DNA from 4 places in the Mesorhizobium sp. CNPSo 4670 genome. Region 2 is predicted to be linked to each of the others. Evidence: riboswitches for the same ligand, from Rfam matches in the RefSeq annotation. Region 2 holds a riboswitch; each other region holds the start of a gene.
The links. A riboswitch is a leader RNA that binds a small molecule or an ion and turns the genes downstream of it on or off. The one in region 2 is predicted to bind cobalamin.
Positions count from the first base shown of each region.

Region 1: another riboswitch for cobalamin. It lies ahead of AC0ZT5_RS13610 (aromatic ring-hydroxylating oxygenase subunit alpha); the one in region 2 lies ahead of AC0ZT5_RS10530 (CbtB domain-containing protein).
Region 3: another riboswitch for cobalamin. It lies ahead of metE (5-methyltetrahydropteroyltriglutamate--homocysteine S-methyltransferase); the one in region 2 lies ahead of AC0ZT5_RS10530 (CbtB domain-containing protein).
Region 4: another riboswitch for cobalamin. It lies ahead of bluB (5,6-dimethylbenzimidazole synthase); the one in region 2 lies ahead of AC0ZT5_RS10530 (CbtB domain-containing protein).

Region 1 is NZ_JBWJFQ010000006.1:234,025-241,842, forward strand. It holds gene bglA (beta-galactosidase BglA) at 1-1,427, shown strand, start outside; gene AC0ZT5_RS13595 (ABC transporter ATP-binding protein) at 1,469-2,581, shown strand; gene AC0ZT5_RS13600 (DUF680 domain-containing protein) at 2,657-2,896, opposite strand; gene AC0ZT5_RS13605 (DUF680 domain-containing protein) at 2,965-3,165, opposite strand; cobalamin riboswitch at 3,677-3,878, shown strand; gene AC0ZT5_RS13610 (aromatic ring-hydroxylating oxygenase subunit alpha) at 3,993-5,240, shown strand; gene AC0ZT5_RS13615 (FAD-binding oxidoreductase) at 5,321-6,421, shown strand; gene AC0ZT5_RS13620 (ferredoxin reductase) at 6,485-7,231, opposite strand; gene AC0ZT5_RS13625 (sulfite oxidase-like oxidoreductase) at 7,228-7,818, opposite strand, start outside.
Region 2 is NZ_JBWJFQ010000004.1:386,795-394,612, forward strand. It holds gene AC0ZT5_RS10505 (MerR family transcriptional regulator) at 1-242, shown strand, start outside; gene AC0ZT5_RS10510 (methyltransferase family protein) at 249-725, opposite strand; gene AC0ZT5_RS10515 (heparan-alpha-glucosaminide N-acetyltransferase) at 722-1,720, opposite strand; gene AC0ZT5_RS10520 (MFS transporter) at 1,956-3,155, shown strand; gene AC0ZT5_RS10525 (aromatic ring-hydroxylating oxygenase subunit alpha) at 3,159-4,334, opposite strand; cobalamin riboswitch at 4,476-4,673, shown strand; gene AC0ZT5_RS10530 (CbtB domain-containing protein) at 4,710-4,889, shown strand; gene AC0ZT5_RS10535 (CbtA family protein) at 4,905-5,708, shown strand; gene cobU (bifunctional adenosylcobinamide kinase/adenosylcobinamide-phosphate guanylyltransferase) at 5,701-6,216, shown strand; gene cobO (cob(I)yrinic acid a,c-diamide adenosyltransferase) at 6,218-6,847, shown strand; gene cbiB (adenosylcobinamide-phosphate synthase CbiB) at 6,870-7,818, opposite strand, start outside.
Region 3 is NZ_JBWJFQ010000028.1:53,535-61,352, forward strand. It holds gene AC0ZT5_RS31755 (cytochrome-c peroxidase) at 352-1,407, shown strand; gene metE (5-methyltetrahydropteroyltriglutamate--homocysteine S-methyltransferase) at 1,701-4,025, opposite strand; cobalamin riboswitch at 4,145-4,345, opposite strand; gene AC0ZT5_RS31765 (adenosine kinase) at 5,817-6,809, opposite strand; gene metK (methionine adenosyltransferase) at 6,917-7,818, opposite strand, start outside.
Region 4 is NZ_JBWJFQ010000001.1:461,300-469,117, reverse strand. It holds gene AC0ZT5_RS02105 (hypothetical protein) at 1-37, opposite strand, end outside; gene dxs (1-deoxy-D-xylulose-5-phosphate synthase) at 186-2,099, opposite strand; gene AC0ZT5_RS02095 (pirin family protein) at 2,226-3,146, opposite strand; gene AC0ZT5_RS02090 (DUF2277 domain-containing protein) at 3,184-3,450, opposite strand; gene AC0ZT5_RS02085 (exodeoxyribonuclease VII small subunit) at 3,563-3,814, opposite strand; gene AC0ZT5_RS02080 (histone deacetylase family protein) at 3,818-4,744, opposite strand; cobalamin riboswitch at 4,866-5,045, shown strand; partial or broken gene bluB (5,6-dimethylbenzimidazole synthase) at 5,049-5,723, shown strand; gene AC0ZT5_RS02070 (hypothetical protein) at 5,840-6,823, opposite strand; gene AC0ZT5_RS02065 (TetR/AcrR family transcriptional regulator) at 6,918-7,526, opposite strand; gene AC0ZT5_RS02060 (MFS transporter) at 7,648-7,818, shown strand, end outside.

The sequences.
Region 1 (7,818 bases), on a different contig from region 2:
CCGATTACTGTGACGTCGATCCAATGTTCGGCACGCTGGCCGACTTCGACGCGCTGACCACCGAGGCACACAGGCTGGGCTTGAAGGTGATGATCGACGAGGTGCTGTCGCACACTGCCGACAACCACCCATGGTTCAAGGAAAGCCGGTCGAGCCGCACCAACCCGAAGGCGGACTGGTATGTCTGGGCGGACGCCAGGCCGGACGGCACGCCGCCCAACAACTGGCTGTCGATCTTCGGCGGCTCGGCGTGGCAATGGGACACCAGCCGTCAGCAATATTACCTGCACAACTTCCTGGCCGAGCAGCCCGATCTTAATTTCCACAACCACGAAGTCCAGGACGCGTTGCTCGACGTCACCCGCTTCTGGCTGGAGCGCGGCGTCGACGGCTTCCGCCTCGACACCATCAATTTCTACTTCCACAGCCAGGGCCTGGAAAACAATCCGCCGCTGCCGCCCGAGCAGCGCAACGACCAGACCGCACCCGCGGTCAATCCCTACAACTACCAGGACCATCTCTACGACAAGAGCCGTCCGGAAAACCTCGGCTTCCTCGAACGCTTCCGCGCCTTGCTCGATGAATATCCGGCTACCGCCGCAGTCGGCGAAGTCGGCGATTCGCAGCGTGGGCTGGAAGTGGTGGCGGCCTATACGGCCGGCGGCAAGCGCGTCCACATGTGCTACTCGTTCGACTTCCTGGCGCCGGAGAAAATCAGTGCAGCCAAGGTCCGCTCTGTGCTGGAATCGTTCGGCAAGGTTGCCAGCGACGGTTGGTCGTGCTGGGCCTTTTCCAACCATGACGTGATGCGCCCGGCCTCGCGCTGGGCGGCAGGCGAAACCGACCCGACCGCGTATCTCAAGGTCATCTCAGCGCTGCTGATGTCGCTGCGTGGCTCGGTCTGCATCTACCAGGGCGAGGAGCTTGGGCTCGGTGAGGCCGACCTCCGCTTCGAAGATTTGCAGGACCCCTACGGCATTCGCTTCTGGCCGGAATTCAAGGGCCGCGACGGCTGCCGCACACCGATGGTGTGGGACGGCAGTGCCAGGAATGGCGGCTTCTCCTCGGCCAAGCCATGGCTGCCGGTGCCGGCCAAGCACCTGTCGCAAGCGGTCAATGTCCAGCAGGGCGACGAGAGCTCGCTGCTTGAGCACTACCGGCGCTTTCTCACCTTCCGCCGCGCCCATCCGGCGCTGGCCAAGGGCGACATCACATTCATCGAAAGTGAGGGCGATACGGTCGCCTTCACACGCCGAGCGGGCAATGAGCAGGTCGTCTGCGTCTTCAATCTGGGAGCCAGGCCAACCAAGATTGACCTTGGCAACCGATCGCTGCACCCTTTGCCGGGACACGGATTTTCGGGGCAGGCGAGCAGTGGCTCCATACAGCTCGACGGCTACGGCGCCTGGTTCGGGCGCATCGACTGAATTTCAGATCACTTGAATTTCAAATCACTGGGAGGAAACCAATGGCCGATGTCACGCTAAGACAAGTGAAGAAGTCCTACGGCAATCTGAACATTCTCCACGGCATCGACCTCGATATCAAATCGGGCGAGTTCATCGTCTTTGTCGGCCCGTCGGGCTGCGGCAAGTCGACATTGCTGAGGTCGATCGCCGGGCTGGAGGAAATCACCTCCGGCGAACTCAAGATCGCCGGCGAGGTCGTCAACGACGTGCCGCCATCGAAGCGGGGCATCGCCATGGTGTTCCAGTCCTACGCGCTCTACCCGCACATGACCGTCTACGACAACATGGCGTTCTCGATGAAGATCGGCAAGGAGAACAAGGCCGAGATCGACCGCCGCGTGAAGCAGGCGGCGGAAATCCTGCAGTTGACCAAATATCTCGACCGCCTGCCCAAGGCGATGTCAGGTGGCCAGCGCCAGCGCGTCGCCATCGGCCGCGCCATCGTGCGCAATCCGAAAGTGTTCCTGTTCGACGAGCCGCTGTCGAACCTTGACGCGGCACTGCGGGTCGCCACCCGCATCGAGATCGCCAAGCTCAAGGAATCGATGCCCAACACGACCATGATCTACGTCACCCACGACCAGGTCGAGGCGATGACGCTGGCAGATCGCATCGTGGTGCTCAAGGAAGGTCATATCGAGCAGGTCGGCACGCCGATGGACCTCTACAAGAAGCCCGGCAACCTGTTCGTCGCCCAGTTCATCGGCTCGCCGGCCATGAACATTCTGCCGGCTACCATCGACAAGACCGGAAACCCGACCGTCGTCAGCCATGTCGGCGGGCGCAAGGCAAGCGTGCCGATCGCGACGCCGGCTTCGGCAAAGGGTGCTGCGGTGAGTTTCGGCGTGCGGCCGGAAGATCTGATCATCGCCAGCGGCACGGAGTATCTGTTCGAGGGGACGGTCGACTATGTCGAGCAACTCGGCGAGGTCCAGCTTGTCTATGTCGACATCGGCCGCGCCGACCTGCCCCTGGTGACCAAGCTGCCTGGCAATGTCGAGGTCAAACGCGGTGCGACGCTGCGGCTGAGCGCGGATGCGAACGACCTTCACGTCTTCGACGCGGACGGGCACTCCTTCTCGCTCCGTCAGCCGGAAGTAAAGGCGGCTTGAGACAGAACCAAGTCTCGACACGAAAAGAGCGGCGGGCCAGGCCCGCCGCTCTTTTTTGGAAATCAACTTCGGCTGTTAGCGATTGCCGAAGAGGTCGCGGTCGGCGCTCTGAGGGGCGGACTTCTCTACGTCACCCGACAAATTGAGCAGCTTGCCGACGAACCCACCGCTGTTGCGGATCGAGCCCGTCTGCGAGTTGTCAACCGAACCGACCGCAGGCTGGTTTGCGCCGTTCGAACCGTAGTTGTCGCTGGCGGCGAAAGCGCTGCCGGAGATCGCCAGGACGGCGGCAGCAGCAAGCATGATCTTCTTCATTTCAAGTCTCCTGAATTCTGGTTTTCGCCAGGACGGCGGCAGAGCCCGCCGCCCCTGGGAATCGGCTGTTAGTTGTTGCCGAAGAGGTTACGGTTGCTACCCTGGGCAGGCGTCTGAGCAGCCGGCTCCGACTTCTTGGTCGAAGCGGTGTACGAGCTGTCGACAGCAGCGGTGGCTGCCGGGGCATTCGAACCATAGTGGTCGCTGTTCGCGAAGGCGCTGCCGGAAATGGCCAGAAGGGCGGCGGCAGTGAGGATGATCTTTTTCATTTTTTGGTACTCCAGTATTTCTTATTTTTGCCGTCCGTCTAGCGGCGTGTCTTGGGAAGAAATCGCGTCGTTCGGACAGCCCCGATGTGGGAGAGCCATCCAGTCATTTCCAATCACGAAGTTGTTCCGCGTGGACCAAGAATCCACCACTTGAAATTGTGCCAGGGGTTTCCACACTCAATGTTTTTCTAGTTATATCAAATAGTTGTACAAAACAGGCACCCCGATCACCAACTGTGTCGGAGGCCCAGCGTTCACACGTCCTGCACGCACCGTCAACAGAAACGAACCGTTCGGTTCGATTTTAGAGGCTGCTAATAGTCACTTTTCGATACCGATAGCCTTCTTTGCTTCCCGACAAGCGGGCAGATTCGGCGATATTGCAGCCGGCTATGGTTGCCCAAGAGATAGGGCTTCCGCTCCGCGATCGCCGACCGGAACGTTTCTCAAACGTGTCGCGCCGCATGGATACGATGTCGTTTTCATGCCGATGGCGCGCCCGCGATCGTGATTAGATCATGCCATCTCAGGTGCCGCTTCGTGACGGCGAGGCGGAGAATTGGGAAGCCGGTCAGAATCCGGCGCTGCCCCCGCAACGGTGGTGGAGTTCAAGTCGCAACGGGAGACCACTGGGCAATCGCCTGGGAAGGTGTCGCGATGGTCCGCAAGGACAACTCCAGAGCCCGGAAACCAGCCCGAGATGTCTAGACTCGACTGATCGCGGTGGGCGGTCAAGAGGTGGATAGTGCATGTCCGGCGGATCGCCGGCCTGCGTCCAATCCTTCCTCCGTCACCACCAGTTCAGTCCTTAGAAACGAGGACAGGACATGGATGCTCGCAACGACATGCTGAGGCTCTTGAGTGGGCGCCGGCAAGGCTTTTCGCTGGAACAGCCCTTCTACACCGATCCAGATTATTTCAAGCTCGACATGGAGCTGATCTGGTATCGCGACTGGCTGTTCATCGGTCATGATTGCGAGTTGCCGAAGCCGGGCAGCTACATCACGGCGCAGATTGGCGACTATCCAGTCGTGCTTGTCCGCGACCAAAAGGGCAATATCAACGCCTTCCACAATTCCTGCCGCCATCGCGGCAGCCGCGTCTGCAATTCCGACAAGGGCACGGCGGCAAAGCTGGTCTGCCCCTATCACCAATGGACCTATGAGCTGGACGGAAGGCTGTTGTTTGCCAGGCAGATGGCCGACGGTTTCGACAAGAGCCAGTTCGGCTTGAAGCCAGTCGCCTGCGAAAGCGTCGGTGGCTACATTTTCATCTGCCTGGCCAAGGAGCCGGCGGATTTCGCACCGATGCGCGCGATGATCGAGCCCTACCTTTTGCCGCACCAGCTGCGCGAGGCCAAGGTGGCGTTCGAGTCGACCATTGTCGAGAAGGGCAACTGGAAGCTGGTCTGGGAAAACAACCGCGAGTGCTATCATTGCGCCGGCAATCATCCGGAGCTCTGCAAGACGTTTCCGGAGGCACCCACGGTGACCGGCGTGCAAGGCGCCGACAGCGACCCGGAAATGCTTGCGCACTGGGCGAAATGCGAAGCAGCCGGTCTGCCGAGCAAATTCCGCATCGACCCGGCCGGACAGTACCGCGCCACCCGCGCGCCGCTGCTGCGCGACGCCGTCAGCTACACGATGACGGGAAAGCGTGCAGTCAAGAAGAACCTGTCCGACAACGTCTCAACCGACCGCATCGGTTCCTTGCTGCTCTATCACTATCCGACGACCTGGAACCACATTCTGGGCGACCACGCCGTCACCTTCCGGGTGTTGCCGATCAGCGCCACGGAGACCGCGGTGACGACCAAATGGCTGGTTCACAAGGATGCGGTCGAGGGCGTCGATTACGATCTCGAAGAACTCACCCATGTCTGGACCGAGACCAACGATCAGGACCGCCGCATCGTCGAGGAAAACGCCTTCGGCATCCTGTCGCCCGCCTACGAGCCCGGCCCCTATTCGGAGCTGCATGAGGGCGGCGTCATCCAGTTCGTCGAGTGGTACGCGTCGTTCATAGGTCCGCGCCTTGCCGAAGGCGGCCGGCCGGCGCTGCGCAGCGTTGCCTAGTGCATGTCGCGCAAAAGTGCGCACCGGTTTTGAGACCTCGACAAGCACAGGGCAAGAGTGAGGACAAGAGGATGAATGCGATGACGGATCTCGGCCTCTATCGCCATCTCGACCAGATGACGCCCTGGAACGACAGGCTCCAGGTGCTGGAAGTGATCGGCGTCAGCGACGAAGCGCCTGATGTGAAGACCTTCACCTTCCGCTCCGACAACCAGACCTGGTTCCGCTACAAGCCGGGCCAGTTCGTGACGCTGGAACTGCCGACCGCCGAGGGACCGCTGATGCGCACCTATACGCTGTCGTCTTCGCCATCGCGGCCGTTCTCGATCGCAGTGACGATCAAGGCGCAAGCGGGCAGCATCGGCACACGCTGGATGTTCGACCATCTGACGCCCGGTTCGCACGTCAAGGCCTATGGGCCGACCGGCGACTTTTCGCTGCACAGCCACCCGGCGGCCAAGTACCTGTTCATTTCAGCCGGCTCTGGAGTGACGCCGATGATGTCGATGCTGCGCTGGCTGAACGACTGCGCGCCATGGACCGATGTCGGCTTCGTCAACTGCGCACGGCGCCCGGAAGAGATCATTTTCCGCAAGGAGCTCGAACTGCTCGGCAGCCGCATGCCGGGCCTGTCGCTCGGTTTCATGATCGAGGAGCGGTCCAGCCGCGAGGGCTGGTTCGGCCATATGGGCCGCATCGACGCGATCCGGCTGCCCTTGCTGGCGCCCGATTTCCGCGAGCGCGAAATCTTCTGCTGCGGCCCCGATCCCTTCATGCGCGCCGTGCGCGGCATGCTGGACGCCGCCGGCTTCGACATGACGAAATACCACCAGGAGAGCTTTGCCGCGCCTGTTGTGGAGGAGATCCCGGCACCGTTCACCTTGCCGGCGGAAGACGGCGCCGCGGTTGTCGTCGAAGCCGCGACGCCGATCCGGTTTTCGCTTTCGGATGTCGAGGCCGAATGCGTCGCCGGCCAGACCGTGCTGCAGACGGCCCGCGCCTCGGGCGTGCGGATTCCCGCCGCCTGCGAGTTCGGCCTTTGCGGAACCTGCAAGGTGAAGAAGATCGCGGGCGATGCCGAGATGAGCCACAATGGTGGCATCCTCGATCACGAAATCGACGACGGCTTTATCCTCGCCTGCTGCTCGAAGCCGCTTTCGGCGCTCGAAATCGAGGCGTGACCGGCGGGCGATGCCAGGCCTCAGAACGACGACTACGAGAAACGCCTCGAAAGGCCGTGTCGTTCAAACCCCGTAGCGCTCGGTGCGGATGATCTCCGCTGCGACGCCTGCATCGATCAGTGCTTGGGCGGCGGCCGAAACGAAGGCGTTGGAGCCGCAGACGAAGGCGATATCAGGCGGTCCGGGCAGGTGCGCCATGGATTGCACCATCATGGCAACGTCCACCCGCCGCGAATAATCGGCTGGACGGCGTGCGGCTTCGCGCGTCAGGGTCAGCACCAGGTCGAAGCCGTCCTTGCGATCGTCGAGGGCAACCAGTTCGTCACGAAAGATCACTTCGTCCCAGACCCGCGCTGAAAAGACCAGGGCGACGGGCACGCTCGAATTGCGCTTGGCGCGATGACGGACCATCGACATCAAAGGCACGACGCCCGAACCACCCCCGACCAGCAAGACCGGTCCGCCATCGTCATCGGGCCAGATGAAATGCCCGCCGAGCGGCCCGCGAAGTTCGACCTCGTCGCCAATTGCTGCGACGTCGTGGAAAAAGGGCGAGACCTCGCCATCGTCGAGTTTTTCGATCGCCAGTTCGATCACCCCGCCGTCTCCGGGCGCGGAGGCAATGGAATAGGAGCGGCGAGCCTGATAGCCGTCGGGCGCCGTCAGCCTGACGTCTACATGCTGACCGGCAAGATAGGTGAAAGGCCGCGATAGCTGGAAAAAGAAGCTGGTGACACGCGGCGTGCGCTTTTCGACACGGACGATCCTGACTGTCTGCCAGGGCGATTGTACTGCCGCTGCGTCGCTCATGGATCGTTCGTGTAGCGCTGCTCGCGCCAAGGGTCGCCATAGATGTGATAGCCGCGCAATTCCCAGAAACCCGGCTCATCGCGCTCGGTGAACTGCAGGCCGTTCAGCCATTTGGCCGATTTCCAGAAATAGAGATGCGGCACCAGCAGCCGCGCCGGGCCGCCATGGTCAGGCGTGATCGGCTTGCCTTCGTAAAGCAGAGCCACCATCGCCTTGCCGGCGGTGAGGTCCTTCGTCGGCACGTTGGTGGAATAGCCGTCGAAGGAATGCGCCAGCGTGAAGGCGGTCGGCGGCTCGATGCCGGCATCGGCGAGGATGTCGTCAACAAGCACGCCTTGCCATGGCGTGTCGAATTTTGTCCATGCGGTCACGCAATGGATGTCGCGCGTCATCTTGGTCAAGGGCAGCGCGTTGAACTCGGCCCAGTTCCATTTCTTGATCGGCCGCGGCCCGTGCTTCAGCGTGAACGACCAGTCCTCGGTGCGCACCCGCGGTGTCGGGCCGGCTGACAAGACCGGAAATCCCTGCTCGAGATATTGCCCGGGCGGGATGCGCGCATCGCCGTCGATCGGCGGGCGCCGTCCTGA
Region 2 (7,818 bases):
TTCGCCAGATCATGCGGGGAAAACGGCTAGGCTTCTCGATCAATGAGATCCGCGAAATCATCCAGATGTACAAGGAGCCGCCCGGCGAGGTCGGTCAACTCAAGCTGATGATCAAGCGCATCGAGGAAAAGCGCGAGGACCTGCGACAGAAGCGCCGCGACCTCGAGGAGACGCTGGCCGAACTCGACCAGGCCGAGGAATCCTGTGTCGAGCGGCTGGTGGAACTCGGCGTCAACACGTAACGCTGTTCAAATCCAGCGCCGCACTCTTTTGGCGTAGTCCCGGTATTTCTTGCCGAATTTCGCCGCAAGCACCTTTTCCTCGCCCTCGATCGCGACCTTTTGCGTGACAAAGGCAGCGATGAAGGCGAGCGGCAGGAACCAAACGATCCCCGAGACAAAGGCGACGCCGATCAACAGCAGCGTGTTGGCCAGATACATCGGATTGCGGGTGATGCCGAAGGGCCCCGTGGTAACCAGGTGATCGGGCACCGCGTTGGGATTGAGCGTGGTCTTGGCCCTGATCATGGTGCGGATCGCGGTGAACCAGAGTGCCGCGACGCCGAACAGGGCCACCCAGCCGGCGGCGAACAGGATATCGCCCAAAAGGTCGCCAATCCAGGGCAGGGGATAGAGCAGGCCGAGTGCGATGCTGATGGCGATGGCAGCAACGTAGATCACCGGCGGCCACGGTATGAGCCCTGCCTTCGGCTGGTTCTCGGTCATTTGACCCCTCCCTCCGTCATCTTGTCTTCGGTCTTGGCGGTGCACATACCGGCGAGATCGGATATATGCGTCTTCCATTCGGCAGTCTGGTCGTTGTTGTAGAGCCGATCAAGTGAGGCCTCGCCCTCGAGCGTGTCGAGCATGCAGACACAGTAGCTCGAACAGAACTCGGTGTCGCGCGACTGCTCGCAAGACAGCTGGCAGGTTTTCAGGAAGTTCACCTGCGGGGTTTCGACCTTGGCCGGCATGACTTGCGCGAACAGCCACACACAGCCGATCAAAAGCGGCTGGTGGATCAGGTAGAAGGCCAGGCTGTGGCGGCCGATGAAGACCAGCGGGTTGGCCCAGCGGCCGGGTGTCAGTTCGGCAAGCCGCGCAAGCAGGCCCGAAGCGGAGGCGAGTTTAGTTACCGCGATGCCTGCAAGTACGGCGCCGAACCACGGAAACAGCGGAACGTAGTCGTTGGAACGCGGATTGATCGCCGACAGGCCGATCCACCACAGCCATGGATGGTCGAAGGCCTCGAAGCGCAGATAGACGGGCGCTGCGATGACCAGCGCTGCCACAAGTAGCGTCAGCAGCGCCGGCAGCCGCAGGAAGGCGAGGCCGAGCAGGCTGGCCAGCGCGATCTCGTGCAGGATGCCGAAGAAGATAAAACCGTCCGGGGTGGCAATGCGGGTGACGACCGAGATGGCGATCGCCGCTCCGGCGACCATGGCGAAGCGCCTCCAGAAGTCGTTCCAGCGGATTTGCCGGCCATGGGCGAGGTACAGGCTGACGCCGACCAGGAACAGGAAGGTCGAGGCGATGCAGCGCGCATAGATCTTCCACCAGCCGAAAGCGGTGAGGCCGGGATCGGTATAGCCGAAGAATTCCAGGTCCCAGGTGAAATGGTAGCTCGCCATGGCGATGAGCGCGATACCGCGCACGATGTCGATGGCGACGATGCGCTTCGGTCGATCCTGAATTGGTACGGTCGGCGTGTGGATGCTCATGGTCTCGTATTCTGATTCAGCCCCGCAAGACGACTATCACGGTTGCCCCGGACAAAAGAAGGCCGGCAGCTTCGGGTATAGGGTGCGCTGCAGAAGATGGATCAGGCGCCGCTTTAGGCCAGTGCCGGAAAGCCTTTGGCCGACTTCGCTTTTGCTGGATAGGCGTCGGTTTCCTGTTACCCGTGCAGGAATCACCACGGCAGATTTGACCCGCTGATTCTGCTTTGGGGAAGCAATGTCCACCCATGTGCGCCATCCGATCTGGCTACCGGCTTTGCGGCCGGCCGACGCGCGCACCTTCGCTTCGCTCTATGCGGTCGAATCATTCGCCCGCGCCACGGTGTCGAGCGTCATCCCGATACAGGCCTACGAGATCCTGCATAACGAGCAGATCGTCTCGATCCTCTACACCATCGTGGCGATGCTCGGCCTGTCGGTAACGCTGTTCATGCCGATGCTGATCCGACGCTTTGCCCGGCGCTGGGTCTACACGGCAGGTGCCTGCCTGCTGGCCATCGGCTCGCTGTTCTTCGTCACCCATACGCTTGCCGGACAATTGGCCGGCATGCTGTGCCGCGTGATGGGCGCCAGCGCGCTGTCGATCACGCTCAACCTCTACATCATGGACCACATCCGCAAGACCGATTTCATGCAGGCCGAATCACTGCGCATGGCGTGGTCGATGTTGGCCTGGACCGGCGGGCCGACGCTCGGCATCTTCCTCTACACGCGCTTCGGCATCTACGCCGCGCATGGTGCGGTGGCGGTGTTCGCGCTGGCCTTGCTGGCGCTGTTCTGGACCTACCGCCTGGGCGACAACCCATCGATCCGCCCAGGCAAGACGCGGCCGGCCAATCCGCTCGCCAATATCGGCCGCTTCCTCGCCCAGCCCAGGTTGCGGCTGGCCTGGCTGATCGCCTTCGGCCGCTCCTGTTTCTGGACGACGTTCTTCGTCTATGGGCCGCTGTTCATGGTCATCACCGGCGAGGGCAAGCTGGCCGGCGGTCTTTTGGTTTCGGCCGGCAATGCGTTGCTGTTCATGGCCATCTTCTGGGGCAAGGCAGGAAAGCGCTTCGGTGGCCGCCGAACCATGACATTTGCCTATTTCGCCATGTCGGCCATGCTGCTGGCGGCGGGTGCGGTCGGCGAAACCGGGCCGCTGCTCACCGGCGCCCTCCTGCTCTGCGGCGCTTTCTTCACCATCGCGCTCGATGCACTGGGCTCGACCGCCTTCATGCGCTCGGTGCGATCCTATGAAAGGTCGCAGATGGCGGCGGTCTATCGCACCTATCTCGACTTTTCCGAACTGACGCCGCCGCTGGTCTATTCGGTCGTGCTGGCGTTCTTCGGACTGGGGTCGGTGTTCGTCACGCTCGGCCTGCTGGCGGCGTTTTGCGGCTTCGTGACCTGGCGATACCTGCCGAAATCGCTGTGATCTTCACGGGTTGGGGGTAGCTGCTGCGTGCCGTTCGCGGATCCAGTTGTGGAAGCGGTGCAGGTCGTACTCCTCGGGCATCAGCACGCCGGCCGCATGGCGCCTCGAGCGCAAGCCTTTCTGGTTGACCTCGCAGATCCCTGCATCCTCCTCCAGCACCTGTTTGCCGAAGGCGACGATGTTGTCGATATCGGTTGCATCAAGCGCCTCCGGCGCAAACAGCCATTCGGCGACAAGCTCGGTCTGCTCGGGGCCGAGCGGCACCAGCCGCACGGTCCTGACATAGTCGACATGCCCGACGATGAACATCGACGGCAGGTTGGTGGCGTAGGTCTGGCCGGCGGCGCGTTCGGCTGATGTGAGGCTGGCAAAGATCGGCCCATGCGCCTGGCCATCGCGCGACCAGGTCTGCGCGCCGGCACGCAGGCCGCCGGAAAACTCCGGCGCGTCATTGTCGGCGTGGCGGGACCATTCGGGATCGTCATGGCGACCCATCAGGCCGCGGCCATAGATCGGCACCAGCCGCGACAGGTCCTTGTGGACGCCCGGACAATGCAGGCACTCGTTGAAGTTTTCCCAAAAGATCTTCCAGTTGCAGTTCATCACCTTGCGCAGCACATGGCCGGTAACAAGCGTTTCCAGCGGCCAGTTGGCGAGACTGCCGGACGCTGGATCGAAGGAGGTTTGCGCCGAGCCGGCGGCGTCCTCTTGCAGATTGACGAAGACAAAACCGCGCCACACCGAGAGCGCCACGCGATAGAGCGGATGATTTGCCTTGTCGAAGCCTTCCGGCAGCGACTTCGACGGCACGCGAACGAGGTCGCCGCGCAGCGAATAGGACCAGGCATGGTAGGGGCAGGTGATGAGCCGTGCCTTCAGCCGGCCTTCGCTTTCCTGGCAAAGCTGCGAGCCGCGATGGCGGCACGTGTTGTGGAAGGCGCGCAGTTCGCCGGTTTCGTCGCGGAGCATGACGATTTCCTGCGTGCCGACGCGGAAGGTGCGGAATGAAAGCGGCTGCGCAAGGTCGGCCTCGCGGCAGACGAGCAACCAGCTTTTGTACCAGATGACGTCGAGATCGCGCTGATAGCTGTCCGCATCCCAATAGGCCGACGATGGCAGCGTCGGTTCGGCCCGGGTCAGGCCGTTGTAAGGATCGCGCTCGCTGGCAATGGGCTGCATGGCTGGCTTCCTGTGGATTTGTCAGCCGACACCCGACCATGGGAATTGTCAATTGTTGTGCCGGAGACCCGATTTATCTGGATGGCGCAATCGCGCTGGTTGTCGGCGGAATTTGGTTTGCCGGTTGCGGCGATTTTCCCTATAGTCGCGCTTGTCGTCGGTTCCGTTTTGGAGCCAAGAGGGAATGCGGTGCGGGCGGACTGGTTGCCCAATGCCGTGGCTGCCCCCGCAACTGTGTGCGGTAGTCCTCTCCATATGCCACTGAAGGTTTTTCTTCGGGAAGGTGGGGAAGGGCGCTGATCCGCGAGCCAGGAGACCTGCCGGCGACAGGAAACTGACTTCGATGCCCTCGGGTGGAGGGTGAAAGGACAAGACATGACTACCGCTTCCGTCTCCCTCGGCGCCTCCGTCTCCTCGCAGTCGCGCTTCATGCAGCTTGCACTCGTGGCGCTGCTCGGCATCTTCGTTGTCGGCTTTGTCGGCTTCTCGCATATCGATGCGGTCCACAATGCGGCTCACGACTATCGCCATTCGATGGCGTTTCCCTGCCACTGACGAGGATTTGACATCATGAACTTGTTTCGCAACGTCGTGTTCATCGCGGCGATCGCAGGGCTCGTGGCCGGCGTCGTTCTCGCCTGTCTGCAGGCCTATGCCACCGTGCCGCTGATCCTGAAGGCGGAAGTCTACGAACAGGCCGGCGGCGGCCACCATCATGACCATGCCGCTCCTGCCGCAACCGATACCAGCGCCATGAGCACAGCCGCTCCGGCGGGGAATGCCATGAGCTCCGCCGCCCCGGCGCCGGCGGAAGCAGCCACTCCGGCCGCGGAAGACGAAGGCTGGGCGCCGGCCGACGGTTTCGAGCGTTTCGCCTTCAGCGTTGTCGCCAATATCGTCACCGGCATCGGTTTTGCGCTGATCCTGGTCGCGGTTTCCGAATTCGCCGGCGGCATCGGCAATTGGCGCCAGGGCGTATTCTGGGGCCTGGCCGGCTTTGCCGTGTTCACGCTGGCACCTGGCCTCGGCCTGCCACCGGAATTGCCCGCCATGCCGGCGGCCGATCTCACGCAGCGCCAGATCTGGTGGTGGGCAACCGTGGTGGCGACCGCGGCGGGTCTCGGCCTGATCGCGTTCCGCAAGTCGCTGCCGCTTGCGATCCTTGCTGTCCTGCTGATCGTCGCGCCGCATGTCGTCGGCGCACCGCAGCCCGACAGTTTCGAGACGCCGATCCCGGAAGGCCTGCACCACCAGTTCGTGGTGGCGGTTACGGTGACCAACCTGGTGTTCTGGCTGGTGCTCGGCGCCGTCGTCGGCGTGGTGCGCGGCCGCTTCACCGGCACCGCGACCAGCCTGCGCGACAGCTTTGCCTGATCGCAGCAAGCTGACCTTCATCATCGGCGGTGCGCGCTCCGGCAAGAGCGCGCATGCCGAAACCCTGGCGACGGTTCTACCCTCGCCATGGACCTATATCGCCACGGCGCAAGCCTATGATGACGAAATGCGTGAGCGTATCGCGTTGCACCGCTCGCGGCGCGGCGAGGGCTGGGCGACCATCGACGCACCGCTCGATCTCGCCGGCACGCTCGAGGCTTTGCCGGACGATCAGCCGGTGCTTGTCGACTGCCTGACACTGTGGCTGACCAATCATATGCTGGCCGAACACGACCTCGACCTTGAGTGCCGTCGGCTGGCGGACGTGCTGTCGCGGCCGCGCGGGCCCTGGTTCGTCGTGTCCAATGAAGTCGGCCAAGGCATCGTGCCGGACAACGCACTGGCGCGCCGTTTTCGCGATGCCGGCGGCCGGCTCAACCAGCAGGTGGCCGCTGTCGCCGATACGGTGCTGCTGATGGTGGCGGGGCTGCCGCTCAAGGTGAAATGAAATGACCGATATCGACGACAAGACCATTGACGACCGGGATGAGGAACGCCACCGCGCCAAGATGGCCAAGCGCAAGGCAGTGCAGGATGCCGAGGTGGCGGCCAAGACGATCGAGAAGGGGCTGCTGATCGTCAACACCGGGCCGGGCAAGGGTAAGACCACCGCCGCTTTTGGTCTGGCGCTGCGGATGCTCGGCTACGGCAAGCGTGTCGGCGTCGTCCAGTTCATCAAGGGCAAATGGCACACCGGCGAGAAGGATGCCTTCGCCGCCTTTGGCGACCGCGTCGTCTGGCACGCCATGGGCGAGGGGTTCACCTGGGAAACCCAGGATCTGAAGCGCGACATCGCGGCGGCCGAAGCCGCATGGGCCAAAGTGCTCGAACTGATGGCCGATCCATCGATCAGCCTGCTGGTGCTCGACGAACTGAACATCGCGCTGCGCTACGATTATCTCGATCTCGACAAAGTGGTTGCGGCGCTGAAGGTGCGGCGCGAGGGCCTGCACGTCGTCGTCACCGGCCGCAACGCCAAGCCGGCAATGATCGAGGCGGCCGATCTCGTCACCGAAATGGGCGTGACCAAGCACCATTTTTCCGCGGGCGTGAAGGCGCAGCAAGGCATCGAGTTCTGATAGCCTTAACCAGCAGGCCCGATCACGCGACGATGACGATTGCCAAGACCAAACCGAACAGCGCGATCAGCAGATAATCGGCGACACGATAGAGTTTCAGCGCCTGCCTGATGTCGATGCTGTCGGCCTCGCGGCGGCCACCTTCGCCCATGAAGAGATCGTCGACCAGCACGCCGCCATAGCTGCGCGGCCCGGCGAGCGCCAGGCCGAGCGCGCCGGCCATCGCCGCTTCCGGCCAGCCGGCATTGGGCGAGCGGTGTTTTTTCGCGTCGCGCCACACAGACTGCCAGGCGTTTTTCGCATCAGCACCCCTGACGAGGAATGCGGCCAGCACGATCAACAGCGCCGTCAGCCGCGATGCCGGCAGGTTGATCCAATCGTCGAAGCGCGCCGCCGCCCAACCGAACGCTTGGTGGCGCGGGGTGCGGTGGCCGATCATCGAATCGGCGGTGTTGGCTGCCTTGTAGGCAGCGCCTCCTGCCAGCCCGCCGACGCCGGTCCAGAAGGCGGGAGCAACGATGCCGTCGGAAAAATTCTCGGCCAGGCTCTCGATCGCCGCGCGGCTGACACCGGCCCGGTCCAGCGATTCGGGATCGCGGCCGACGATGCGCGAGACGGCGATGCGTCCAAGAGCAAGGCCACCGGTATCGAGCGCGTCGGCCACGGCCTCAACATGCTCGTAGAGGCTCTTCTGCGACAGAAGCGATGTCGCCAGAAGAGCGGAAATGATCAATCCCATGGGAACGAACCAGAGCAGGATCTGCACGCCGAGCCCTATCGCCGCCGGCACCAGCACGATGACCAGCAGCGCCTGGACACCACGCTTGCGACGCAGCGCGTCGGGATCAGTGGCGCGGTTGAGCCGGCCGTCGAGAAAGGATATCAGCCTGCCGAACCACGTCACCGGATGGCCGATGGCGCGAAACAGCCAGTCCGGGTAACCCAGGACGAATTCAGCGGCCAATGACAGG
Region 3 (7,818 bases), on a different contig from region 2:
GGTTCAATGGACCGGAAGCATTCAGCAGCCGCTGGAGGTCGAGAAGAATTTGCTGCGTAACGGATAATTCGTCCCAAACATCGAAACGTCGCGCTATGCCGACCTGAGTTCTTCACAGTAGAAGGCGGGTAACAGAATCCGACATACGGCTCGGCGCCAGCTTCGGGGCTGGCGATCGGTGCCAAGAATTTCAGCCCAATCGAGAAAGGCGCTCACTTCCGGCCGCTGGGGCTTCTGTCGTGGGGATTGCCGGTCAGACAATCCGATCCTTTCCTCAACTGATCCAGCGCAGAGCGTTGACGAATCTCATATCCCAAAATGGCTGCCAACCAATACGCGGAGAGATTATCTATGAAAGTCCTGTTGACTATGACGGCAGTAGCCTTGTTGGCAGCCGCCGCTTTTGCTGATCAAGCGATCCCCGAACACCTCAGAGAAACAGCACTGTCCACTTTCAAGGCTTTGCCATCCATCACGCCGGCAGTCACCAACAACGCGATCACCTGGCAGAAAATCGCTCTCGGCAAGGCATTGTTCTTCGATCCACGCGTCTCGTCATCAGGCGTTTTCTCATGCAATTCGTGCCACAACTTGGCCACCGGGGGCGATGACAATCGTGAGACTTCAATCGGCCATGGTTGGCAAAAAGGGCCGCGCAACGCGCCCACGGTTTTGAACGCTGTCTTCAACATTGCGCAGTTCTGGGATGGTCGCGCCGAAGACCTCAAGGCTCAAGCCAAGGGTCCAGTGCAAGCCAGTGGCGAAATGGCCAACACGCCGGATCAACTGATCGCCACGCTCAAGTCGATGCCGCAATATGTCGAGTGGTTCAACACAGCTTTCCCAGATGAAGCCGACCGGGTCACCTTCGAAAACTTCGCCAAGGCAATCGAAGCCTTTGAGGCGACGCTTGTCACGCCAGCCCCCTTTGATGATTTCCTCAATGGTAATGATGCCGCAATGACTCCCGAGCAGAAGCAGGGTCTGGCGCTCTTCATGGACAAAGGCTGCGCGTCTTGCCATGCCGGTGTCAACGTAGGTGGGGACGGTTACTACCCGTTCGGCCTTGTCGAAAAGCCCAGCCCCGAGGTCCTGCCGGAAAGGGACAAGGGCCGATTTGCAGTCACCAATAAGGCGGAGGATTCTTATGTTTTCCGCGTGGCGCCGCTGCGCAATGTAGCACTCACTGCGCCGTATTTTCATTCGGGCAAGGTGTGGGATCTGAAACAGGCCGTCGCCATCATGGGAAAGACACAGCTCGGCCAAGAATTGACGAAAGAAGAAATCGACCGGCTTGTCGCCTTCCTTAACGCGTTGACCGGAACAGTACCCGACGTTGTCTATCCCATCTTACCGGCCGAAACCGCGACGACGCCTCGACCTGTCTCGCAGATATTGGGAAAGTAAGTGGACTGAGCTTCGGAGAGCCCAACGGTATAACGGAACATCACTGAGGCGAGACCGCGAGGCGGTCGCGACAAACACCAGGTGTCCGATTTAATATCAACGGGCAGACGACGCTTCCGTCGTCTGCCCGACGCGATGGCACCATGCCAGTGTCCAAGGTGAGGCGGCCAGATAATATTCAGACAGCTCATCTAAGGCGGTTGATAGGACGTTCCGCCAACCCAGGCGGTTCGCGGAATTTGCGTCACCCAGGTGGCCGGTGACGCACCATACGACGACAACTTGGCAAAGCCTCAGGCCTGCACTCTATCCCGGAGGGCGCGTGCTGCAGCGACCATGTTCACGAGGGCAGGGCGGACCTCATCCCATTTGCGCGTTTTGAGGCCGCAGTCCGGGTTTACCCAAAGTTGCCGGTCGGAGAGCCGCTCGCGTGCAAGCATGAGGAGGGCCGAAATCTCGGCGACTTCTGGAATGCGCGGTGAGTGTATGTCATAGACTCCGGGCCCGATTTCGTTCGGATATTTGGTGCTCGTAAAGGCGTCCAGCAGTTCCATCGCCGAGCGCGATGTCTCAATCGAAATTACATCCGCGTCCAGCTCAGCGATCGCGTCGATGATCGCGTTGAACTCCGAATAACACATGTGAGTGTGGATCTGGGTCGCGTCCTCTACACCCGTCGAGGCCAGCCGGAAGCATTCGACCGCCCAGTCCAGATAGACTTGCCAGTCGGACTTGCGCAGCGGCAAGCCTTCGCGAAACGCCGCCTCGTCAATCTGGATTATCTTTGCGCCAGATCTTTCCAGGTCCGTCACTTCATCGCGAATGGCGAGGGCGATCTGGCGGCAGACCTCGGAGCGCGGAATGTCGTCGCGGACAAAAGACCAGTTAAGAATGGTCACAGGGCCTGTGAGCATTCCCTTGACTGGCTTTTGCGTAAGCGACTGGGCGAATTCCCACCAGCGCACCGTCATCGGATTGGGGCGCGATACATCGCCGAAGATGATCGGGGGACGCACGTAGCGGGAGCCATAGCTTTGCACCCAGCCATGCTGGGTGAAGGCGAAGCCGGACAGCTTCTCGCCGAAATGCTGTACCATGTCGTTTCGTTCGAACTCGCCGTGCACCAGCACGTCCAGCCCGATCTCCTCCTGCCAGCGGATGGCAGTCTTGGTCTCGTTCTGCAGAAAGCTGTCGTAGTCGAGATAGCTGAGCTCACCCTTCCTGTGGGCGGAGCGGGCCTTGCGCACCCGAGTCGTCTGCGGGAATGATCCTATGGTGGTCGTTGGGAACGGGGGCAGGCTCAGCGTGCGGGCCTGGACCGTGGAACGCACGAGGAAAGGGTTCTTTCGTTGCTTCATGCTATCGTCGATGCCGGCGATCCGACCTTCAACAAGCGGATCATGGACCTTTGCGGACGCTGCGCGAGCAGCGGCAGCCTCGGCAGAAGCTGTCAACTCGTGTGCCACTACATCCCTGCCTTCGGACAGCGCCCTCGCCAGCACCACCAGTTCGTCGGTCTTCTGCGCCGCGAAGGCGAGCCACGAGCTTATAGTGGCATCAAGTGCCGTCTCCATGCGAAGGTCCATGGGCACATGCAGCATCGAGCACGAAGGTGCAATTTCGACGCGGTCCAAGGGCCAGCCGGCGACGATCGGCTTGATGCGGTCGAGAATGGCAGGCAGGTTCGCGCGCCAGACGTTGCGGCCATCGATCAAGCCAAGCGACAGCACCAGGTCCTTAGGCGCAAGCCGACCAACCCTCTCCAACTGCTCGGGAGCGCGCGAAAGATCGAGATGCAGGCCGGCCACTGGCAGCGAAATCGCCGTCTCGAGATTGTCCCCCAGCGCACCGAAATAGGTAGCCAGCATGATCTTCAGTTCGGGAGTGGCCTTCGACAGCTGCCCATAGGCAAATTCATACGCAGCTCGTTCGTTCGGGTTTAGATCCAGGACAAGGGCTGGCTCATCGATCTGCACCCAATCGGCTCCCGACAGTTTCAACCCCCGCAGGAGCTGCTCGTAGACGGGCAGAAGCCGCGGCAGCAGCGCGATGGGATTGAAACCCTCGGCAGGTGACTTCGCCAGTTTGAGGAAGGTGACAGGTCCAAGGATGACTGGGCGTGTATGAATGCCGAGGGCTTTAGCCTCGAGGAAGTGATCAACCGGTTTCGTCGACGAGAGGGCAAACGTCTGATCATCGTCGAGTTCCGGCACGATGTAGTGATAGTTGTTGTCGAACCATTTGGTCATTTCCATCGCGGTCAGGGCAGGGCCAGCCGCACGCTCCTGATCAGAGTGCCCGCAGCTCCCCGTCTGGCCTTGGTCGCCGCGCGCCATGGCGAAGTAGATGTCGAGCGGAAGCTCGCCGCCACTCCAGGCGTATCGGGACGGCACCGCGCCGACCATTTCTGCAGTGTCGAGCACATGGTCGTAGAGCGAGAAGTCGTTCGACGGAATTTTCGACACGCCGCGATCGCGCTGCTCTTCCCAGTTGGCGGCACGCAGCGCTTTCGCCGTCGTGAGAAGGTCAGTAGCGGAAGATTTTCCGGACCAGTAGCTTTCAAGCGCGAATTTCAGTTCCCGCCGGCGACCGAACCGCGGCACACCGAGCGTTGCCACAGGAATTTGCTGAGAGACAGTCATGCCATACCCCGATGGTTGGGGCGTGGGGGACAAGAAGGCGCCTCGTAGACCGGCACGAACGCCGGACTGCTGCGGCCACCGAGACACCCCGCCCGTGGACTTAGTTCGTCGTGGCAGGTCTCCTGGCTCGCGGGGTCATCGCTTCTCCCCGTCTTCCCGAGGCTGTTCGCCTCAGTGACATGAGTGGGGTTGGCTCACTCGCTAACAGTTGCGGGGGCAGCGCCGGCCTCGCACCGGCTTCCCTCTTAGCTCCGTGCGGCAATGCCGTACGGAGAACCACGGCACCCAGACAAACACAGCAGGGAACCGTGTGTCAATGCCGCATAAAGAAATGTTTATGTCATTATGTGAAATGTTGGTGTTTTTGCAAAGGCCGCAACGAGAGCGAGTAACTGCGAACGCGCTGATCGACTGGTAAATCAGACCACACATTGAACCGCCCGATGCCCAGTAGACATGGAGAACTCCGGTCGGCTCGCTGTTCGACCTCCCGCGGCCTGCCAAATCGGCGGCGTCGATCCGATCCCATGTGGGCGATCATCCATAGCTATCCTCACCCGAATCGAGGGGCCCGCGTCCCTGCCTTCCTGAAATCCAAAGGCCAAGACGCATGGACGTATCGGCAAGGTGACCATGTCTCTTCTCAGGTCAGATAGTTTCTGACCGCATTTGGCAGATCCGGCTCTGCACACGTTGCACTCATACACACGGGACCAGCTGCGGATATCCAGCCCGCTCAAAGCGTGAGAGCGCCAAAAGGCTAAGCTTGCTCGACGCACAAAACCAAGAGATACCGTTTCGCCTTCGAGGGTTTGCTTAAAAAGCTTTGACGCAGACCCCGCCATTTCTGGTGTGGCTGTCGTATTTCCATTGTGTGTTGCACGGTAGAGTGACTGCGTTTCGCCGCGAGCGCGGCAGAACCGCAGACGGTACGCGATAGAGCCGGAGGAAATAAGGCGGCGTAGACCGTCACGCTTTACAAACGTGACATTCTCCAGGAGGGGATCGTCATCATCTATCCGGCTGTCGGGAGGCTCGGCCGGCTGAGAGGACGAGGAAACATGCCGTTAAGAGATGAGGGGCGAGGTCGGTGCCAGGCAACTGCACTGGACGTCTCGCCAAAATGGCGGGCCGGTCGCGCAATCGATTTGCCATCACGAGATTTTCGCGGCCGTGGCGGCTTCGCGGTCTGCTGTCCGCCGGGTGAAGCGCGCAGCAAATGAGGCCGGGTGGAGAAGCCCCATGCGGCCGAAGGGAGTGCTACGATGGATAGGACCTTCGATGCCTCTGCAGGACATATCGGGGCGTCGAAAAGCGCTGCGAGGCGCTGTGCTTCCTGCCGCGCTCAACCCGACAGCTGGCTGGGCCAGTCCGAGTTGCTGCATCTCACCCCTGATGCACACCTGGAGTGTGTAGAAAGCAAAGATGTCGAGGCGGCATTGACGGCACTACGGTGATCCCCTCGAGAGCGGAGATGCGACTCCGCTTTCGGGATTCGGAGGGCTGCACTTTGTCGGGACGAGATTGAAACATCAGCAACCCAGCAGTCCTCAGAGGAGACTGTTGATCCCTCCTCTATACGCGCGGCATCAACGTTCCCGTCCAATCAAGCTACGATGAGCGTGATCGGGTCAGGGGCGCCGCCACCTGCCTGTCTTGAACGGTGCCGATATAGCCTTGATCCTGCTGCCTCGGATCCTGAGATCCCTCTTTGCCCCCGCTGTTCATTGAACAGCTCGCACCGGGTGGATCTGGTCTTGCCGCCAACTAGAGCAGCCGGGCTTGCTCCGCCTCGCGGCGCAGGTTCTGCCTCGGCCTTGGGCCGATCTGCTGGATCGCCAGTCCGGCGGCCAGTGAGCCGAGGTCGCCGCAGGTCTTGAGGTCGCGGCCTTGCGTGTAGCCATGCAGGAAGCCGGCGGCGTAGAGGTCGCCGGCGCCGGTCGTGTCGACGAGTTCCCGGATCGCCGTCGCCTGGATGACCACGGTCTCGTCGCCGCGCACGATGACCGAGCCCTTTTCCGAGCGGGTCACGGCAGCGATCTTGCAGTCCTTGCGGATTTGCGCCAGCGCCTCGTCGAAGGACGATGTCTGGTAGAGTGACTTGATCTCGTGGCTGTTGGCAAAGACGATGTCGACCGTGCCCGAGCGCATCAGCTCGAGGAACTCGTCGCGGTAGCGGTCGACGCAAAAGGAATCCGACAGCGTCATCGATACTTCGCGGCCTGCCGCGTGGGCCAGCCTGGCCGTCTGCCGGATCGCTTCCTTGGCGCGCGGCGGGTCCCACAGATAGCCCTCGAAATAGGTGACCTTGGCGCCAGATGCCTTATCGGCCTCGACATCCTCCGGTCCGAGCTCGACGCAGGCGCCGAGATAGGTGTTCATCGAGCGTTCGCCATCGGGCGTGACGAAGATCATCGAGCGTGCCGTCGGCGGCTCGCCGGTGAGCGGTTTGGTGTCGAACGCGACGCCCTGCGCATGGATGTCGTGCGCGTAGATTTCGCCCAGCGCATCATCGGAGACCTTGCCGAAGAAGGCGGCGCGGCCGCCGAAGGAGGCGACGCCGGCCGCCGTGTTGCCGGCGCTGCCGCCGGAAGCCTCGATCGCCGGGCCCATGCGGCTGTAGAGCAGTTCGGCGCGCTGGGTATCGATGAGGTTCATCGCGCCCTTGATGATGCCGTTGGTTTCGAGGAATTCCTCCTCGCACTGGGCGATGATGTCGACAATGGCATTGCCGATGCAAAGCACGTCATAATCCGGCATCAATGTCTCCGCCAAAAACCCGAGCCGGCTTCTTGCCACGCTGGCCGGGCGCGGGTCTGGCCAGTTGGAATGGACTTTTCGCTTCCCAATCGACTCGGCGCCGGCCCTCACGGGGCGGCGAGCCCTGCCTCGCGACGCAATTCGTCGGCTCTGTCAGTCCTCTCCCAGGTGAACTCAGGCTCTTCACGGCCGAAATGCCCGTATGTCGCTGTCTTGCGGTATATCGGGCGTAAGAGATCAAGCATCTTGATAATGCCCTTTGGTCTGAGGTCGAACAGCTCAAGAATGAGTTGCTCGATCCTTTTCTCCTGAATTCTCGCGGTCCCGAATGTATTGACCATGACGGAAACCGGACTGGCCACGCCGATCGCGTAAGCAATCTGCACCTCGCAGATATCCGCAAGTCCCGCAGCGACGATGTTCTTCGCGACATAACGCGCCGCATAGGCAGCCGAGCGGTCAACCTTGGACGGGTCCTTGCCCGAAAAAGCGCCGCCGCCGTGGCGCCCCATCCCGCCGTAGGAATCAACTATGATCTTGCGCCCAGTGAGGCCGCAGTCGCCGCGTGGCCCGCCGACTACGAACCGCCCCGTCGGATTGACCAGAATTCGGACGCCTTCGGTGTCCAGCTGGGGCGGTAGGACTGGCTTTATGATTTCCTCAATCACGCCCTCGCGGACCGTCTCTTGGGATACCTGCTCATCGTGTTGCGTGGACACGACGATGGTGTCCAATGCGATGGGGCGCAAGCCTTCATAGCGCACCGAAACCTGGGATTTCATGTCAGGACGCAACCAGCTGAGTTCTCCTGCCTTCCGCACATCCGCCTGTCTTTTTGTCAGGCAGTGGGCGAGTTGGATCGGCAAAGGCATCAAAGTATCGGTCTCGCGGCATGCGTAGCCGAACATGAGGCCCTGATCTCCCGCTCCCTGGTCGAGATCCTGCCCTCTGCCCTCGTCAACGCCCAGGCTGATGTCGGGCGACTGCTCGGTGATGGCCACAACGACGG
Region 4 (7,818 bases), on a different contig from region 2:
CCGCTGAAAGCGCTGCGCCGCACAGAAGCGTTCTCATTGTTTTTGTCTCCCTGCCTGATCACGATCTAGCAGGGCGCCGTTGAAAAACGGCCAAGAGACACGGTAAGCAAAGCGCCAAACGGCAGCGTTAACAATGCGTTAAGGAATCAAGTCGGCAAACTGATTCAAGCCCTTGAGATTTTGATTCAGGCGCGCTGGGCGCGGGCCGTATGGCCGAGGGCGACGAACACGGTGCGCACGATGCCGGCGGCATCCAGCCCGGCATCGGCATACATCTTTTCCGGCTTGGCGTGGTCGGTGAACGCGTCGGGCAGCACCAGCGGGCGGACCTTCAGGCCACTTTCCAGCAAGCCCTCATGGGCAAGGAACTGCAGCACATGGCTGGCGAAGCCGCCGACGGCGCCCTCTTCCACCGTTACCAGAACCTCGTGCGAGCGGGCCAGCCGGCGGATCAAATCCTCGTCGAGCGGCTTGGCGAAACGAGCATCGGCGACCGTGGTGGAGAGCCCGGCCGCGCCAAGCTCCTCGGCGGCGATCAGGCAATCCTGCAGCCGCGTGCCGAAGGACAGCAGCGCGACCTTGGTGCCTTCCCTGACGATGCGGCCCTTGCCGATTTCGAGCACCGCGCCGCGCTCCGGCATGTCGACGCCGACGCCATTGCCACGCGGATAGCGGAAGGCGATCGGGCCGTCATCATAGCTTGCCGCGGTGCGCACCATGTGGCGCAGTTCCGCCTCGTCCGCCGCCGCCATCACGACGAACCCAGGCAAGGTAGCCAGAAAAGTGGTGTCGAAGGCGCCGCAATGGGTGGCGCCGTCGGCGCCGACGAAGCCGGCGCGGTCGATGGGAAAGCGCACCGGCAGTTTCTGGATCGCGACGTCGTGGACGACCTGGTCGTAGGCGCGCTGCAGGAAGGTCGAATAGATCGCGGCGAACGGCTTGTAACCTTCGGTGGCGAGGCCGGCGGCGAAGGTCACCGCGTGCTGTTCGGCGATGCCGACATCGAAGGTCCGCGACGGAAATGCTTCACCGAACAGGTCAAGGCCGGTGCCGCTCGGCATGGCGGCGGTGACGGCGACGATGCGGTCGTCCTCGCGGCCTTCCCTAACCAGGCTTTCGGCGAACACCTTGGTGTAGGCCGGCGCGTTGGCCGGTGCCTTCGCCTGCGCACCGGTAATGACATCGAACTTGTTGACGCCGTGATACTTGTCGGCGGCGGCTTCTGCGGGCGCGTAGCCCTTGCCCTTCTGGGTGACGACATGGATGAGCACCGGGCCTTCGCCATTGTCGCGGACGTTCTTCAGGACCGGGATCAGATGCTCGAGATTGTGACCGTCGATCGGGCCGATGTGATAGAAGCCCAGTTCCTCGAACAGCGTGCCGCCGGTGACGTAGCCGCGTGCATGCTCGACCGCCCGGGTGATCGCACGGTCGGCGCGCTTGCCGAGATAAGAGGTCAGCTTCTTGCCGAAGTCGCGTAGGCCGACATAGGTTTTGCCCGAGGCCAGACGCGCCAGATAGGCGCTCATCGCACCAGTCGGCGGCGCAATCGACATGTCGTTGTCGTTGAGGATGACGATGAGCCGGGCATCGAGCGCGCCGGCATTGTTCATCGCCTCGTAGGCCATGCCGGCCGACATGGCGCCGTCACCGATAACGGCGATGACGTTGTTGCGGCCGCCGGAGAGATCGCGAGCGGCGGCCATGCCAAGGCCGGCCGATATCGATGTCGAGGAGTGGGCGGCGCCGAAGGGGTCGTACTCGCTCTCGGCGCGGCGGGTGAAGCCGGACAAGCCCCCCTCCTGGCGCAAGGTGCGGATACGATCGCGGCGGCCGGTGAGGATCTTGTGCGGATAGGCCTGATGGCCGACATCCCAGATCAGCCGGTCATCCGGGGTGTTGAAGACATAGTGCAGCGCCACCGTCAGCTCGACCACGCCGAGGCCGGCGCCAAGATGGCCGCCAGTGTGGGACACCGCATCGATCAGTTCGGCACGAAGCTCGGATGCCAGTTGCGGCAATTCGCTCTCGGCAAGCGTGCGCAGGTCGGCCGGGATGCGGACCTTGTCGAGAAGCGGCGTATGCGGCGTTGAGTTCACGGGTAGGCCTGCTCAGGCTTTCTGTTCATGGGCGGGATAGGCCGGCCGCCGGCGAAAGTAAATGCGTGTCAGTGACGCGGATCAGGCTTTAGGTCCCAAAACCCGGCCACTTTTGGGCGACATGCATCAGCTTTCCGGCAGCGGGATGAATTCTTCCTCATCGCCGGGAACGATATCGAAGCGGCCGGTCTTCCATTCTTCCTTGGCCTGCTCGATGCGCTCCTTGGAGGACGAGACGAAATTCCACCAGATGTAACGCTTCGAGCCGAGCGAGGCGCCGCCGAACAGCATGAAATGGGCGCCGCCTTCCGACGACACAACGATCTCGTCGCCGGGCCGAAACACCAGCAGCCGCTCGGCTGGAAAAACATCGCCTGAAATCGAAACGTCGCCTTCGAGCGTGTAGATGGCGCGCTCCTCGGCATCCGCCGGGATTTTAACGCTGGCGCCTGGCGCCAGCCTAAGGTCGGCATAAAGCGTCTCGGAATTAGCCCTCACCGGGGACAGCAGTCCCTGGAAGTCGCCGATGACGACCCGCCCGCTGACGCCTTCGGCATCGATCTCGGGGAGCCGCAAAGCAGCGGTGTTCTCGAAAACCGGAGCCACTTCCTCCTTGCCGTCCGGCAGTGCCAGCCATGTCTGCAGGCCGGAGACCGACATCGGCGCACCACGCAATTCCTCCGGCGTGCGCTCGGAATGGACGATGCCGCGGCCGGCCGTCATCAAATTCACGTCGCCGGGCTGGATGACCATTTCGGTGCCGAGTGAATCGCGATGCCTGATCTTGCCGTCGAACAGATAGGTTACCGTCGACAGCCCGATATGCGGATGAGGACGGACATCGAGCGCCTGGCCCGCGCGCAGGATCGCCGGGCCCATGCGGTCGAAGAAGATGAAAGGCCCGACGAGCCGTCTTTTGGCGGTCGGCAGAGCGCGGCGTACCTGGAAACCGCCAATGTCCTTGGCGTTCGGGATGACCATCAGTTCGATCTGGTCGCTGGCAAAGGCGTCGCCGACTTCAGGGTCTTTCCCGGGGAAGAAGCTCATGGACTCTCCTTGTCAGCGGCCGTCGCCGGTTGTTGGATCAGGCAAAACGGATCGCCGATTTTGCCCGTGCCTTGGCGGCCACCTCTTCGCGATTGCGAGGATGCTGATGGGTTTCGAGGGAATCGAGAAGCTCACGCGCCGATGCCGCGATGGCTTCGACCGCATGATCGAAGGCGTGCTGGTTCTGCTTCGAAGGTCGCGTCGTTCCGCTCAATTTGCGCACAAACTGAAGTGCGGCGTCGCGCACCTCGTCATTGGTTGCCGGCGGATCAAAATTGAACAGGGTCTTGATGTTTCTGCACATCGTTTGCGAACCTCCTCTTGTCCTGAAGCCGTTTCAATCGGGACGGCTGCTATCCTCGACCATGATCATGTCCAAAAGCCGGTGAGGCAAGACCATCGTTCGGGAGCATGACTCAGTCGGCGTCGAGCGGCTCGGTTCCAACCGGCTTGCCGTCGCGCGACAGCCTGATCTTCTCGACCTTGTCCTCGGCGGCCTTCAGCAGCCGGTCGCAATGCGCCTTTAGCGCCTCGCCGCGCTCATAGATCCTGATCGACTGGTCGAGCGGCACGTCGCCACGTTCCAAATCATCGACGATCTTTTCCAATGCGTCGAGTGCCTGCTCAAAGCTCATCGCCTTGACGTCTTCGTTGGTCTCTCCAGCCATCATTCACCCTTTCATCAGTCGCCCGACATGGGCGGCGACCGAAAATGCCAGTCCCTGCAGATCGTAGCCACCCTCGAGCAGGCTGACGAGCCGGTTGCCGCTGTGGCGCGTGGCGCGCTGCATAAGCTGGCCGGTCGCCCAGTCGAAATCATCCTCGGTCAGGTTGATCTCTGCCAGCGGATCGCGATGGTGCGCGTCGAAACCGGCCGAAATGATAATCAGGTCGGGCGCGAAATTGTCGAGCGCCGGCAGGACACGCGACAGCAGGGCATCTCGGAAAACCTCGCTGCCGGTCTGCGGCGCCAGCGGCGCGTTGACGATGTTGCCGGCGCCGGTTTCGCTCTTCGCCCCGGTGCCGGGATAAAGCGGCATCTGGTGCGTCGAGCAATAAAGCACCGACGGATCGTCCCAGAAAATATCCTGCGTGCCGTTGCCGTGATGCACGTCCCAATCGACGACGGCAACGCGCTCGACGCCATGTTTCTTCTGCGCGTAGCGCGCCGCAATCGCCGCCGTGTTGAAGAGGCAGAAGCCCATGGCCGTGGTTTTTTCGGCGTGGTGGCCAGGCGGCCGGGCTGCGACGAAGACGTTGTCAGCGCGGCCGGCAAAGACATCGTCGACGGCGGCGTTGGCGGCGCCGATCGCGGTGATCGCCGCTTGCCAGCTCTTCGGACTGACTGTCGTGTCGGCGTCGATGCGGGCGATGCCCTCGTCGGGAATGGCGGCGCGGACGCGGGCGACGAAATCGGCGGGGTGCGCGTAGAGAATGGTGGCCTCGTCGCCTTCGGGCGCCTTGATGCGATCGAGCCCGACAAACGCCTCATCGTCGAGCACCCGCTCGATGGCGCGCAAGCGGTCCGGCCGCTCGGGGTGACCGGGCGGCGTGATGTGCTCAAGGAAGATCGGATGGGTGTAGAGACGAGTGGCCATCCTCCCTATCTAGTGCCCCGACGTCGCGATGGCCATGCGTCGTGGCCTGATGGCTGGGGAAAATCACACATGCGTCCATTGGTGTCGCTGCAGGCATTGGCGTCGTCAGCGCTTCGGCGTAAGGTCACTGCCACTGCCTGGTGCCCGCCGCAAGCGGGAGAATCGGGAACACGGTTGAACTCCGTGGCGTGCCCAACGCTGTAAGGGGGACCGCGCCGGTAAATGCCACTGTCGATGACGGGAAGGCACCGGACGCGGGTTGATCCCGAGCCAGAAGACCGGCCTGGCAGGCATCGTCATCCGCATGGTCAGGCGGACGGCATCTACAGCAATCGCAAGGGGACACGCGATGCCGGAACACATGACCGCCTCTGTTGGCGACGGATTTGACCAGAGTGCGCGCGACGCTGTCTATCGCGCCATGTTTACAAGGCGCGACGTGCGCAGCCATTTCCTGCCAACCGCGCTCGACGATGAGGTGCTGGCGCGGCTGCTGCTTGCCGCTCACCACGCCCCCTCGGTCGGCTTCATGCAGCCTTGGAATTTCATCGTCATTCGCGATGCGGAGCGACGGGAAAAGGTGCGTGACCTGTTCCTGGCGGCGCGAGAGCAGGAACTGCCGGCCATCGCGGAAGAACGACAGGCGCTTTACCGCAAGCTCAAACTGGAAGGCATCTGCGAAAGCGCGCTCAACATCTGCATTACCTGCGACCGGCAGCGCTCGAAGGGTTCGCCGCTGGGGCGCTGGCACAATCCGGAGATGGACCTCTACAGCACGGTTTGCGCGGTGCAGAATTTCTGGCTGGCGGCGCGCGCCGAGGGCGTGGGTGTCGGCTGGGTCAGCATCATCGAGGCGCAAGCGCTGAAACAGCTTCTGTCAATTCCCGAGCATGTGACGCCGGTCGCCTATCTCTGCGTCGGCCATGTTTCCGAGTTCGCGCCAAAGCCGGACCTCGAGGCGCATGGCTGGGGCCGCCGCTTGCCACTGCCGGAACTGATCATGAGCGAGACCTTTTGCGGGCAAGGTGAAGTGCTGCTCAAATCGACCGTGACGCGCCTCAGCGGGGTCGATGCCGCACCGGCAACCACTGCCGATCAGCGTGTCGCGCCGGCCATGCCCCAGCGAGAACCGCCGAAAGAGGCCAGCGCCTTGTCCTTGAGTTCCCTGAACTTCGAAGACGCCTCGGCCAGCCGGGCGTCCCAGGCGGGATCGGGCACCTGGCCCTCGATGGTCCTGAAATAGACCTGCATCAGGCAGGCGATGGCGAAGGGTTCGATGAACGCCGCCTTGAAGGCCCAGGCGAAGACGATGGCGAGCACGAAGGCCCAGCCGGCAAGCTGCCCGGGCATGAGGAAAAGAATGGCGCCGGCCGGGGCCAGCATCAGCAGGAAGATAACGAACGAGACGCCCCACATGATGACCGCCAGCCAGACGGCGTTCTTGACCATGATCTTGCCGTTCTGGGCATAGAGCACGACGCCTTGCCGCGCCGTCTCGAACGGCGAGGCTGAATTGATACGGATGTTGTAGCCGAGGATGATCTCGTCGACATAGGTCAGCGACAGGCGGATCACCGTGTTGATGAAGCTGACCAGGCCACTCAGGCCCGGGATCGGCAGGAAGGCGGCGATGCCGCCGAGCAACCCGGTAATGGCGCGGATGGCGCCCTTGACCAGCTGGTCGACGACGAAAAGGATGTTGGCCTCGGCAAAACGCTGGGTCACGATGTCCTTGGCATAGGCGATCTGGTCCTGGCCGTCGGGAATGTCGCGGCCGTCGATCAGATGGACCATGACGGCTATATGGCCGGCCTTGACGACATAGAGGATGTATTCGCGGATCCAGTAGACAGCGATCGAGACGACGCCGAAGCCGACCATCCCGCCCCACAGGGCAAAGGACAGCGGCCCGTCCGGGTCGGTGGAGATATGGCCAACGCCGTAGCCAACGGAGGCGCCCGTGCCGGTCGCCACGATATACGCCAGCGTGATGCCGAAATAGACGATCATGCGAAAGACAATGAACGGCCAGGTCCGCATCATGATGGACACCGACCTCCCGATATCAAAATCCCACATGCCCCGAATCTCCGCTCAGAGATGGGGCGAGAGGATGCGCTCAAACCGGCTCTTGTCAATCGTGGGCAGTGGCCCCAGGCCGCCAATGGGGATTTCAGACCGGCTGCGAACCCTGCTTCTTGAGCAAGCCTTCGAGCAACTGCCTGAAGGCCACCACCACGGTCTTCGACGTCGCTTCGGGGTCGTTCGAATTGGCGATCCGCTGCGCCGCCTGGCTGCTGGCGCCGTTGATCAGCCGTGCGGCGGTCTCGGGGTCGACGCTGGGAACGACCACGCCCTCCTCCTGCAGCCTGGTCAGATGATCGGTCATTGAACCGACACATGCATTGGCATTCGGCCATTGTGCCGGGTCCCCCAGCACGGCCGGACCATCCCGGAACATGATGCGCTGGATTTCCGGCTCCAAAGCCATCTCGATATAGGTCGTGCACTCGTCGACGAAATGCTGCCAGCGGGTCGGCGCTCTCGACGCCACTTCGTTCACGCGCGCCGCCATCTCGCCGTCGATTTCGGCGATGACCGCCTGCAGCAAGCCCTTCTTGTCGCCGAAGTGATGATAGAGTGCGCCGCGCGTCAGACCGGCCGATGCGGTGAAATCATCCATCGAGGCCTGGGCATAGCCGATCGTGCCGAAGGCGTGGCGGGCGGCCGCGATCAGCTTGGCGCGAGTCTCGGCGATCATCTCCTTGCGAGGTTTGTGCATGGCTTCTGGACCTACTAACATACGCTTCGTATGCCAATTGACATACGCGACGTATGATCTATCTAACAATCATACGCATCGTATGTAATTGTCGAATCTGCCTTTGTCGAGGAACCGGACCATGCAAAATCCCTATTCGGAAATTTTTCGCGCCCCCGGCGCCAAGGGCTTTGCAGCCGCTGGCTTCATGGCGCGGCTGCCGATCGCGATGGCGCCAATCGGCATCGTGGCAATGCTGTCGCAGACGCGTGGCGAATACTGGCTGGCCGGCGCCGTCTCCGCGACATTTGCG